One region of the Paenibacillus sp. LS-5 genome, then DNA from elsewhere that is predicted to be linked to it. Evidence: predicted binding sites of a transcription regulator. Region 1 holds the regulator's gene; each other region holds the start of a gene.

Region 1 (4,294 bases):
TATTGCAGGTAAACACCTGGGCATGCAGATGAAATACTTTACCGTAGCCCATACGCTTACACGTCTCTATAAGGACAGCCGGAGCGGCCAATTGCCGGCTCTGCGTCAAACACTGCAGTCTTCAGGCAGTGAGCAGGCGGCGGAATGGAGCGGGGTGATCGACAGAATCTACCCGGATTTGCTTACGGTTAAGGAATCGTGGGACACGCTTAGCGACAAACTGTTTGCCCTGCTTCCAGAACGTAGTGATGCCGCAGCCGGGGAGGCCGGACAACTGGTAGCACGTTTGCTGCCAGGCAAGAAGCCCAAGGATTGGGAAGAGCTGGCTGCGCTTGAGAACACTCTACATCTAAGTCTTAGTGAAATTATCCGCAAGGGCGATAAGATGCTAAGTGAAATGCGTGAATCGGAGAGCCAATCGTCATCGGACAGTCTGGTGACGGATATCGGAGGGTTGTTCAAGGATTTAGCCTCCATACGGGAGCAAGTGCGGTTCTTCATGAACCTGAACGACGAGAATATTGTCTACTGGATGGAAGGCAGCGGTAACTATCGCGGGAAGTCGCTGCAGCTCTATGCGGTGCCAGTCGATGTCAGCGCCCAGCTTAAGGAGCTCTTTTTTGATAAAAAGAAAAGCATAGTCCTTACCTCAGCTACTTTGTCCGTTGATAAGTCCTTTCAATTTATGATTGACAATCTGGGACTTAGTGAATCCGCAGAACAAGGAAGGCTGATGACAGCTCTGCTCTCGTCGCCGTTTAAATACCGTGAACAGGCTCTTCTGGTCATCCCGCGTGATTTCCCCAGTGTCAAAGGCAGCGTGGGCGATGCCCGTTTTGTCGATAAGCTGGTGCACTCATTGGCTGAGGCAGCTGTGGCAACACGGGGGCGGATGCTTGTACTTTTCACTTCTTATAAAATGCTGCGCCAGGTCTATGATCCTCTGAAGGAGGCACTCCTCTCTGAGGATATCACTGTACTGGGGCAGGGAGTGGAAGGGGGCAGCCGGAGCAAGCTGATCCGGCGTTTTCAGGATAGTGCAGCTTCTGTGCTCCTTGGAACCAGCAGCTTCTGGGAAGGTGTGGATATTCCCGGGGAGGCTTTAACCTGCCTTGCCATTGTCAGATTGCCTTTTCAGCCGCCGAACCATCCGCTTGCGGAGGCTAAGGCTGAACTGCTTCAGGCTCAGAAAAAGAACCCGTTTATGAAGTTGTCAGTCCCCCAGGCCGTTATTCGTTTCAAGCAGGGTTTCGGACGTCTGGTGCGTACTGCGCAAGATCGGGGTATTGTTATTGTATACGATACAAGGGTTATTGAATCTTATTATGGAAAGTACTTTCTCTATTCGCTGCCTGGACCCAAGATGGAACATATGCTGACAGATCAGATGGTTCCGCGAATTGCGGAATGGCTGGAAGACGGCAGTGTATCTTAACCTGCAATCATTTCTATTATAGTCAAAGAACAACAAAACTCCGTTTTCTTGGCGTCCGGTTCTGCTGTGACGCCGGGGAATGGACTAAGCTCACAAAACTTGGTTTATGCTTACGAAGTAAGTTTTGTACGAAGTAATATTATGATGCAATGCTCACAAAACTTGGTTTATGCTTACGAAGTAAGTTTTGTACGAAGTAATATTATGATGCAATGCTCACAAAACTTTTAGGAGGAGAAAATATGAAATCGGATAAAATATCGGAGGCCGTGGTACGCAGACTTCCAGTGTATCTGCGCTTCCTGAACGATCTCCTGAAGCGTGAAATCTCCACCGTATCTTCCCAGGAACTGGGACAAAAGCTTGAACTGAATCCAGCCCAAATCCGCAAGGATCTGGCTTATTTCGGGGATTTCGGCAGAAAGGGTATCGGTTATGATGTCTCATACCTCATTGAGAAAATCCGCCATATCCTGAAGCTTGACCAACAGATCAACGTGGCGCTGGTGGGGGCAGGTAATCTTGGTCACGCTCTCTCTAATTACAATGCCTACTTGAAGGACACCATGAAAATCACTGCTGTATTTGATTCCTATGCTCCCAAGGTGGGGCAGCAGATTAACTCACTTACCGTGCAGCCCATGGAAGAATTGGGAAGCACAATCCGTAAGCAGGGCATCCGTATTGGAATTATTACGGTACCGGATAGCGAAGCGCAGAACGTTGCCGATATTCTGGTCGATTCAGGCATTGAGGCCATTCTTAATTTTGCACCGGTGATCTTGAAGACCCCGTCTAATATCAGGGTTCATGCCGCTGATTTTACTACTGATTTGCAGAGTCTCGCCTATTATTTGCATGATGGAAAGGACGAAGTGGAAGATGCACAGCAATAAGATTGTAATTGTAAACGGCCGATTTCTGGTTCCGGGTACTGAGACACCAGTACTAAGCGGCTATATGACTATAGAAAAGGATATCATCACATACATAGGAGAAGCCAAACCTGTCATTGAAGAAGGTACGCAGACTATTGACGGAAGCCGCCTGCTGTTCATGCCGGGGCTGGTCAATACCCATGGTCATACAGCAATGTCGCTCCTTCGCGGATACGGTGACGACATGGTCCTTCAGAATTGGCTGCAGGAGAAAATGTGGCCAATGGAAGAAAAGTTCACCGGAGACGATGTTTTTTGGGGAACCTCATTGTCTGTACTGGAAATGCTGAAGGGCGGCACAACCACCTTCCTGGACATGTATGATCATATGGACAGGGTTGCCGAGGTTTCAGAACAATCGGGCATGCGTGCTGTACTTATGCGCGGGGTTATCGGACTTTGTCCGGAGGATGTGCAGAACCATAAACTGGCAGAAGCGATAGCCTTTGCCCGCAATTGGCATGGCAAGGCGGATGGAAGAATCACGACAATGATATCCCCGCATGCCCCTTACACTTGTCCTCCTGAATTTTTCGTAAAGTTTGTTCAGGCTGCCCATGATCTGGACCTGCCTATGCATACGCACATGTCGGAAACCCGGCGGGAAGTTGAACAGAATGCGGCGGATTACGGCTTGCGTCCTGTTGCACATCTGGAGAAGCTGGGGATGTTCACCCGCCCGTCGCTTGTGGCTCACGGAGTTCATTTGAATGATGAAGAAATAGAGATTTTAGCCCGCTACAACGTAGGGGTATCGCATAATCCTGGCAGTAACTTGAAGCTCGCAAGCGGGGTAGCACGGGTACCGGAGCTGCTGCGGGCGGGAGTCAAGGTATCGCTGGGCACGGACGGTGCTGCAAGCAACAACAACCTGGATATGTTCGAGGAGATGCGCCTGGCTGCTCTGATCCACAAAGGTGTGAGCGGAGATCCGACAGCTGTACCGGCACCGGAAGCATTGCTGATGGCGACCGAATATGGTGCACAGTCCATATTCCTTGGCAATACAGGACGGCTGGCTCCAGGGATGAAGGCAGACTTCATAGCTCTAAATATCGACCAGCCCCACTTCCTTCCGCATACGGATTTGCTTTCCCATGCCGTCTATTCGGCAAGTGCCAACGATGTAGAACATGTATGGGTGGACGGCAAGCAAGTGGTGAAGAATGGTCAATGCCTGACCTTGGATGAGGAGCTTATCCGCCGCAAGGCGCAGGAGACCTTCGAGGGCCTGCTGAAACGGTAAATGAACAGGATCAATGACGCATCCAGAAGAAAGGGAGCTGCACTTTGAAGAAAAGAAGAAAATGGCTTCTGCTGGGGATCCTCCTGGTTCTGCTCCTTCTGTTCGGACTAAGCCAGTTCTATGCTTACGTGATGAAAGACCAGTGGAACGAACGCAGTGCAGCCAGAGAGGTTGCTGAAGCAAGGGCAGGGCTGACCAAGGTAACCAAAGCACAGAAGTCCGTCTGGGACGAAAATTCGATATACTGGGTGCTCACAGGACGTAATGCAGCTGGAACGGACCTTATGGTATGGGTGCGTTTTACCCGGGATGGCAAACCCGCCGGAGGCGACAACGATGTGTATGCGGAAGAGTTGTCCAAGGGCATGTCGGAGCAGAAAATCCGCTCCGTCATAGCAACGGATCTGCCGGGAAGCAGCATTGAACGGCTTTTGCCCGGAGTGTATAACGGAGAATATGCCTGGCAGTTATTTTACAAGCTGGAAGGCAGGTATTATTACAAGTTTTACCGATTTGCCGATGGCAGCGCGATTGGAGACGGCTACAGCTTACCAAGCCGATAAAGTGCTAGAGTAGAATATCGAGCGGGTAGATAGTAATCTGTCTACCCGCTTTTTTGTATATGGGGAAGATGAAAGATAGGCTGTATTAACGGATATATCAGCCGATATATAC
Region 2 (4,294 bases), on a different contig from region 1:
ACTCGACAAGCATATGTACTTGGCAAAGCTGGCTGTTGAAGAAACAGGCCGCGGCGTCTACGAAGACAAAATTACGAAGAACATCTTCGCAACAGAATATATCTGGCACGGCATTAAGTATGATAAGACAGTAGGCGTAGTTGAAGACAATCAATACGAAAGTTTCCAGAAGATTGCTGAACCAGTCGGAATCGTAATGGGTATCACACCGGTAACCAACCCAACATCCACCACGATGTTTAAAGCATTGATCGCCGCTAAGACACGTAACCCTATTATATTCGGTTTCCATCCATCTGCGCAAGAGTGTAGCGCTGCAGCAGCTAAGATTCTTCATGACGCAGCTGTAAAAGCTGGTGCTCCTGAAAACTGCATTCAATGGATCGAACTTCCTACAATGGACAAAACAAACGCACTGATGAACAATCCGGACGTTGCACTAATCCTGGCAACAGGCGGTTCGGCAATGGTCAAAGCAGCTTACAGCTGTGGCAAACCAGCTCTCGGCGTAGGCCCTGGTAACGTACCTGCCTTCATTGAAAAGAGTGCTGATATCGATCAGGCAGTAACCGACATTATCCTTTCCAAAACATTCGATAATGGTATGATCTGTGCTTCCGAGCAAGCGGTTATCATTGAAGAAGCAATTTTTGACCAAGTGAAAAAGAAAATGATCGCTAATGGCTGCTACTTTGTTAATAAAGAAGAAGCTGCCAAGCTGACAAGCGGCGCAATGAACGTCGAAAAATGCGCAGTAAACCCTGCTATCGTAGGTCAATCCGCAGTGAAAATTGCTGAAATGTGCGGAATTCAAGTTCCTGCCGGCACTAAGATTCTGGTTGCTGAACTTGAAGGTGTAGGTACTAAATATCCGCTGTCCGCTGAAAAATTGAGCCCGGTTCTTGCTTGCTACAAAGTTAAAAACGCAGACCAGGGTATCGAACGTGCAGCACAGATTGTTGAATTTGGCGGTATGGGTCACAGCTCGGCCATTCACTCCAACAATGAAGAAGTTATTATGAAGTTCTCGCACCGTCTGCAAACCGGACGTATTCTCGTCAATTCGCCTTCCACACATGGCGCAATCGGCGATATCTACAATACGAATATCCCTTCACTGACTCTGGGCTGCGGATCTTACGGCCGCAACTCTGTATCGCAGAACGTAACTGCCATTAATCTGATCAACGTGAAAAGGGTGAACCGTCGTACCGTGAATATGCAATGGTTTAAAGTACCTGACAAAATTTACTTCGAAAAAGGATCCACTCAGTACCTGGCTAAAATGCCTGACATCACACGGGTAGCTATTATCACTGACCCAATGATGGTTAAACTGGGCTATGTAGAAAGAGTTGAGCATTACCTGCGTCAACGCCAGACTCCAGTAGCGATCGAAGTGTTCTCGGAAGTTGAACCAGATCCATCGACTACTACTGTAGAAAAAGGTACTGCAATGATGAACAGATTCCAACCGGACTGCATCATCGCACTCGGTGGCGGTTCCCCAATGGATGCTGCCAAAGGCATGTGGTTGTTCTACGAACACCCAGACGCTGACTTTAACGGTTTGAAACAGAAATTCATGGATATCCGCAAACGCGTATACAAATTCCCTAAGCTTGGTAACAAAGCGAAATTCGTAGCGATTCCAACTACTTCGGGTACTGGTTCGGAAGTAACTTCTTTCGCGGTTATCACTGACAAAACAACTGCAAATAACACGAAATATCCATTGGCTGACTATGAGCTGACACCAGACGTAGCTATCATCGATCCTGAGTTTGTATACAGCTTGCCAAAAACAGCTGTAGCTGATACAGGTATGGACGTATTGACTCACGCTATCGAAGCATACGTATCCGTAATGGCAAGTGATTATTCGGATGGTCTGGCTATCAAAGCTATCCAATTGGTGTTCCAATACCTTGAAAAATCAGCATTGCAAGGCGACAAGCTTGCTCGCGAAAAAATGCACAACGCATCTACGCTTGCTGGTATGGCATTTGCTAACGCCTTCCTGGGTATCAACCACAGCTTGGCGCACAAATGGGGCGGACAGTACCACACCGCTCACGGCCGCACCAACGCCATTCTGATGCCGCACGTTATTCGTTACAACGCTAAAAAACCTACAAAGTTCGCTTCGTTCCCTAAATATTCGCACTTTGTAGCTGACGAACGTTATGCCGAAATCGCACGCATTCTGGGATTGCCAGCACGCACTACTGAAGAAGGCGTAACAAGCCTGATCAACGCAATCCGCGACATGAATAAAAAACTCGGCATTGAAGAGTCGTTCCAAGCACTTGGTTTCGATCCTAAGGATTTCGAATCCCGCGTAGACTACTTGGCTGACCGTGCATTCGAAGACCAATGCACCACTGCCAATCCTAAGCTGCCGTTGGTTAGTGAACTTGCTGATGTATACCGTAATGCTTTCTACGGCAGATTCGATAACTAATTGCCGGTTGTATATCAAAAAATGAGTTTGTAGGATAATCTGGGACTGGATGGAAGTGACAAATATCACCGAAAGAGTGATATTTGTCACAGTCCTTTTTCAGAAAATAAACTAAAATGTTTATATAAATAACGGTCCCTGTTATGAAGATGCAATTGTGAATTTTATAACAACCAGATCTTTTTGGGATCACGAGACACGGGATTAACCTTCAAGCCCGCGATCTCTACAAATATACTAAATATAAATGGAGGGATTTAGCATGTCGGTGATTGAAAAAGATGTACAAGAGGTTAAGTCTGGATGGCGCGGTTTTGCAAAAGGCAAATGGTCCAGAAAAGTAAACGTTAATGATTTTATCGAGAAGAACATCAAGCCTTATCTGGGCAAGGAAGATTTCCTTGCAGGTCCTACTTACAATACTACTGAACTTTGGAAAATCGTTTCTGAAATGACCAAGCAAGAAATTGCTAATGGTGGTGTGCTGGATGTGGACGTTAACACTGTATCCACTATTGTATCGCACAACCCTGGTTATATTGACAAAGACAAAGAACAAATTGTTGGCGTTCAGACAGATGCACCTTTTAAACGTTCCGTTCAACCGTTTGGCGGAATCAAGATGATGATCGATGCCACCAAAGCTTATGGTTTCGAACTTCCGCAAAACATTGTTGACATGTTTACGAACATCCGCAAAACGCATAACCAAGGCGTATTTGATGCATATACCTCTGAAATGAGAGCAGTTCGTAAAGCAGGTATCATCACTGGTCTTCCTGATGCTTATGGCCGTGGCCGTATTATCGGTGACTACCGTCGTGTAGCTCTTTACGGTATTGACTTCCTGATCAAAGAAAAGAAACAAGACCTTAACAACCTTGAAGTTGATTCCATGACTGAAAGTGTTATTCGTCTTCGTGAAGAAATTTCCGAGCAGATTCGTGCACTTGGCGAATTGAAGAAGATGGCTGAAATGCATGGAATGGATATTTCCAAACCTGCAAACAATGCTAAAGAAGCTTTCCAATGGGTGTACTTCGGTTACCTGGCTGCTATCAAAGAACAAAACGGTGCGGCAATGTCCCTCGGACGCGTATCCTCGTTCCTTGATATCTATGTAGAACGTGACCTTGCAGAAGGAACATTGACTGAAGAGCAAGCACAGGAACTGACTGACCATTTCATCATGAAACTTCGTATCGTTAAGTTCTTGCGTACTCCTGACTATAATGAACTGTTCAGTGGAGACCCAACTTGGGTTACTGAGTCTATTGGTGGTATGTCTGTAGACGGAACTACCCGCGTAACTAAGAACAGCTTCCGTTTCCTGCACACCCTGTACAACCTGGGACCAGCTCCAGAACCAAACCTGACTGTACTGTGGTCTGAAAAATTGCCAGAAGGCTTCAAAAAATACTGTGCTAAGGTTTCCATCGAAACTAGCTCAATTCAATATGAAAATGACGATTTGATGCGTCCAATCTACGGTGATGACTACGGTATCGCTTGCTGCGTATCTGCAATGCGTATCGGTAAGCAAATGCAGTTCTTCGGAGCACGTGCCAACCTGGCAAAAGCTTTGCTGTATGCTATCAACGGTGGTGTGGATGAAAAGTCCGGCGTACAGGTAGGTCCTGAACTGCCACGCATCACTTCTGATGTACTGGATTATGAAGAAGTAATGAAACGCTTCAAACCTATGATGGAGTGGTTGGCTAAGACTTACATGAACACTCTGAATGTTATCCACTACATGCATGATAAATATTCTTACGAACGTATTGAAATGGCTCTGCATGACCGCGATATCCTGCGGACTATGGCTTG
Region 3 (4,294 bases), on a different contig from region 1:
ACATACGAGGTACAACTGTAAAGGTACCATCTTTCTGGATGTTCGCACTCATCCGTTCGTTGACAAAACGGGATTCCTTCTCATCCTCATGAGTGTCAGGATAGATCATGCCAAGATAATAGTTCACTGCCGGACGACATTTGGAGCAGCCTTCGGCTTGCTTCCAGTCCAGTACATTCATGACTTCTTTGGTTGTCTTCAGCCCTTTAGAGGTGATTTCGGCTACGATCTCGTCCCTGCTCAGGGTGGTGCAGCCGCAGATTCCCTGCTTGGCGCTCTGCTGGAAGCTGTCCCCAAGGACAAATTGCAGGATTTGTTCCACTACAGGTTTACAGCCGCCGCAGGAACGGGTAGCCCCGGTGCAGGCCTTGATCTCATCCACAGTGGTGAATCCATTCTCCGTTACGGCATCGACAATGGCTTTTTTAGTCACACCGTTACAGCCGCAGACGATCTCTTCATCGGCCATCGTTTCCACCGACAAGCCCTTTTTGGCTCCGCCTCCACCGCAGCAACCAGTACCCATAACTTCGCCGTAGATCTCATCCGTCATTTCCGAACCCTGCTTCACCAGCTTCTGCAGATTGGCTGATTCCGTGACATCGCCGAAGAGTACGGCCCCAACAATGGTATTATTCTTGAGCAGAATCTTCTTGTAGGTCCGTTTCCATTCATCTTTGGAAGAGATGACGGTATGTTCTGGAGTTTCCGTGAACTCACCGGCAGAGAAGACATCCACTCCGGAAATTTTCAGCTTGGTGGCTACGACAGAACCTTCATACGGCTGAGTCGGCACATTGCACAGATGTTTGGCCAGCACCATCCCCTGCTCGAACAGCGGTGCTACCAGACCGTAACAGGTCCCTCTGTGTTCCGTACATTCACCAACGGAATATACACCTGGCATCGAGGTTTGCAGATAATCATCGACAACAATCCCGCGATTCACCGTAATACCGCTTTCTTTGGCAAGCTGAGTATTCGGCTTAATTCCTACTGCCATCACTACAAAATCTGCCGCCAGCTCTGTTCCGTCACTGAAGCGTAATCCGTTCACACGTTCTTCTCCGGTCAGCTCTACAGTCTGCTTACCCATAGCAAACTTCACACCCTGACGGGCCAGTTCCGCCTGAAGCATGGAGGAAGCTGTATGATCCAGCTGACGCTCCATCAGATCCTCCAGCAAATGTACAACCGTAACATCCATACCGAGATTCACAAGTCCCTTAGCCGCTTCCAGTCCCAGGAGTCCGCCCCCGATAACCGCTGCCGTACGGTACTGCTTCGCTGCTGCAAGCATCGCATCGCAATCCGCGATATCGCGGAAGCCGACTACACCTTCCTTGTCGCTTCCCGGTACAGGTAGAATGAACGAGTTCGAGCCTGTGGCGATTATGGCTTTGTCATAGGCAACTGACAGCCCATTATCCGTGATAATCTGCCGGGATGCTTCATCAATACGGATAACAGTAGTTCCTGTATGCAAAGTAATATGATGATCCGCGTACCACTGGCGGTCATTCAGGACAATATCCTCCATCGTCTTGCTGCCTTCCAGAACATATGACAGCATAATGCGATTGTAATTGGGATGTGGCTCACTTCCGAATACAGTAATATCATAAGCGCCGCCAAGCTTCAAAATCTGCTCGATTGTGCCTACCCCTGCCATACCGTTACCTATGAGTACTAGTTTTTCTCTCTCCACTGTCACTGTAATGACCTCCTTCAAGCTCTGAACTTCCTCACAACATACTTTATAGTGAAATTATACTGTTTAAATTTGAAAGGGATTTGTGATTGTAATCACATTATTTGTGAAGTATTTCACATAATTTCTTAACTGCTTCCCCATACGTTTGGATACAAAAAAATCGCCATTTCCCCTATGTCGTAAAACTAGGGAAAATGGCGAAGTGATCTTAAATTTAACGCAGTACCAGCTCAACCTCCAGAGTATCCTGGGGTCTAAGCTTCATATCAATCCCGGTGTCCAGCAATTGCTTCCCATTAACCTTCAGCGTCCATGCCTCCTTACTGAGCGGCTTGTACTCCATGATGCTGATTATTGTTTTATTGTCCTCGGAGAGCTGTACCATTCCGCTGGTCTGCAGCACACCCCGGACAGACAACTCTCTGGAATAAGGCAGCACGTAAGAATGCGTCATCTGTGGCTGCTCACTGCCACCGTTCACCGTGAAAATAACCGGCTGCAGCTCGGCCCCGCTTGCTGCTGGGATTGCTTCAGCAACAATGCTATCCACGCGGTCAACGCGGGTGTTCCAATCCGTTATTTTTTTGCCGTTCAATTCAATCTCCCAGACCCATTCCGGGCTTAAAGATACTTTGTTGACTGCCAGGATATTGTAGCCGTCATCCGCAAAGGTGACTACCCCACTTCTCTTAAACAGTTCAATAAGCGTCAATCCTTCTGTATAGGCCTCGCTTAGCTGCCTGCCCGAGCTTGAGGCAAGCTCACTGTTGCCGACCAGAACCGAAAGCGCCGGTCCGGCATTACCGGTTCCTGCATTGCTGCCATCGGTCTGGGACTCCAGAACTGAAGAGCAACTGCTCAAAGCTGCCATGATCATCATTCCCAGCAAAATACGCCACACCCACTTCGCGGACATTCCCGGCACCGCCTTCTCCCGCCAGCTTCCAGCCTTCTACTGCTGCTCAGACAGGTCTTGATTATGTACATAGTCTTTTTAAGAATAACGTAAATGGGTGCGGTTCTCAAATATTCCTGGTCCCAGCCCATAAAAAAAGTCCCCGAAGGGACTTGTAAAACCGATAATCCTCTATTGGTAACGCAGGAAGAGAATGTTGTTCTCCAGATGCACGTGCTCAAAGGTCATTCCCTCCAGCTCCTCAAGCCGGGCATAAGTGAGACGGTAGGTGGTGCAGGCATGCTCCGGCGGGGTGAAGTCCCCAGTAACTCTCCGCAACTCGCGCAAAATGTTTCCCGCCCCGTCATGCTCTTCTTCCAGTGAATGCAGAAGTCCGCGCAGTTCAGTCAACCCTTCTTCGCTTGGATTCTTATCATAGGCCAGCATTTTGGGGAATTCGCTCTCTTCTTCCTTAGCTGTGTGCTCCAGCAATTCTTCACGCAGCGTATGGAATAAGCGGTAAACCTCAGCCAGGTGCGGAGAATCTTCACCATGAACGCGGAAGACCTTCGTTACATTCTGGGCGATAAGCGGTAACTCTTCGCGCAAATATCTGTGATGCTTGTTAATAATATAATCTACCAGTTCTTCCGAAGACGCTTCATTCCAGGCCGTATCTTCTTCAAGCACCGGATGTTCGGCATATAGTTTGTTCAGATCCTGAATAACTGCATCCGTATCCAGTCCTTTTTCGGCAGCTACCTCTGCCAATGGTTTCGCGCCTCCGCAGCAAAAGTCAATCCGCTGTGCCTTAAAGTAATCGGCTGATTTGGGGAATTGCAGGACGATATCTCTCACCATGGCTTCACCGGTGAAATGAATGGATGGATCTGTCATTGTATTGTTAAATTGTTTGGCCGTCATAAGGGGCCCTCCCTTGGGTTGTTGGTATAGGTTTCTTGTACCTCTATACCTTAACGCCAGCAGGGGAGACAGTTTGTGATTGTACGCACTGAATATAAAAAATTTTAATGAACTGGTGGAACTAGGAATGCCTACAGTACATACAGTCCGTAAGGGCCCAAAGGAAGGACAGTAGAATCATTGCACCGTGGCCCGCATATACGTCCGCTTGCCCTGCGCATCCTTCAGATATGGTCCCAGCCCCGCAAAACGTGAGTGGTCCACATAGACCCCAGTCATCCACCGTCCTTCAGTCAGGCCTCCATTCCACTGGAGCACCAAATCGGGAGCGGCGATCCATTCCTGATACACCCGGATATTTGACTCCTGGTATACTTTGCAGCGTTTGCCATTCTGGACCAGAGGATGATTGCTTAGATAAGTCGGTACGAAGTACGTGGAGATCGTATCCAGATCCGCCTCATCCAGAAAAGAATCCTCACCCAAATAGGGCTGGAAGAGTAGCGTACTTTCATACATCGACCAGATCACTGCCTGCAGCACCATACTTTGGCGGATGCCATTATGGAAGGTAAACCTGCGGGGATTGCCAGATGATAGAATAGCCGGACCAGCTGAGGGCTCAAGACAATGGCGCTCACAGCCGATACATTTCCAGCCAGCTGGGCTTTGTATCCACTTTTGAAAAACACTTCCGCTATCGTTATCCCCCTTGTATAAAGAGGAGATGATGTCATAAGGTACCCCAATCCATGCGTTCC

Evidence for each region. The regulator Rex, encoded in region 1, represses fermentation and respiration genes when NADH is low (regulators of the CRP and FNR family bind a similar motif). The targets are predictions, from matches to a motif close to TTGTGAAATATTTCACAA.
Region 2: a site for Rex is predicted at 2,620-2,637, ahead of pflB (formate C-acetyltransferase). Genes of this name have one in related genera too.
Region 3: a site for Rex is predicted at 1,816-1,833, ahead of nirB (nitrite reductase large subunit NirB). Genes of this name have one in related genera too.

What each region holds. Positions count from the first base shown of each region.
Region 1 is NZ_JBWAVA010000013.1:153,612-157,905, forward strand. It holds gene dinG (ATP-dependent DNA helicase DinG) at 1-1,435, shown strand, start outside; gene AC0MA3_RS18880 (redox-sensing transcriptional repressor Rex) at 1,678-2,331, shown strand; gene AC0MA3_RS18885 (amidohydrolase) at 2,318-3,619, shown strand; gene AC0MA3_RS18890 (cell wall elongation regulator TseB-like domain-containing protein) at 3,664-4,182, shown strand.
Region 2 is NZ_JBWAVA010000002.1:470,434-474,727, forward strand. It holds gene adhE (bifunctional acetaldehyde-CoA/alcohol dehydrogenase) at 1-2,464, shown strand, start outside; gene pflB (formate C-acetyltransferase) at 2,727-4,294, shown strand, end outside.
Region 3 is NZ_JBWAVA010000002.1:459,700-463,993, reverse strand. It holds gene nirB (nitrite reductase large subunit NirB) at 1-1,714, opposite strand, end outside; gene AC0MA3_RS05385 (hypothetical protein) at 1,929-2,630, opposite strand; gene ric (iron-sulfur cluster repair di-iron protein) at 2,802-3,533, opposite strand; gene AC0MA3_RS05375 (hypothetical protein) at 3,711-4,294, opposite strand, start outside.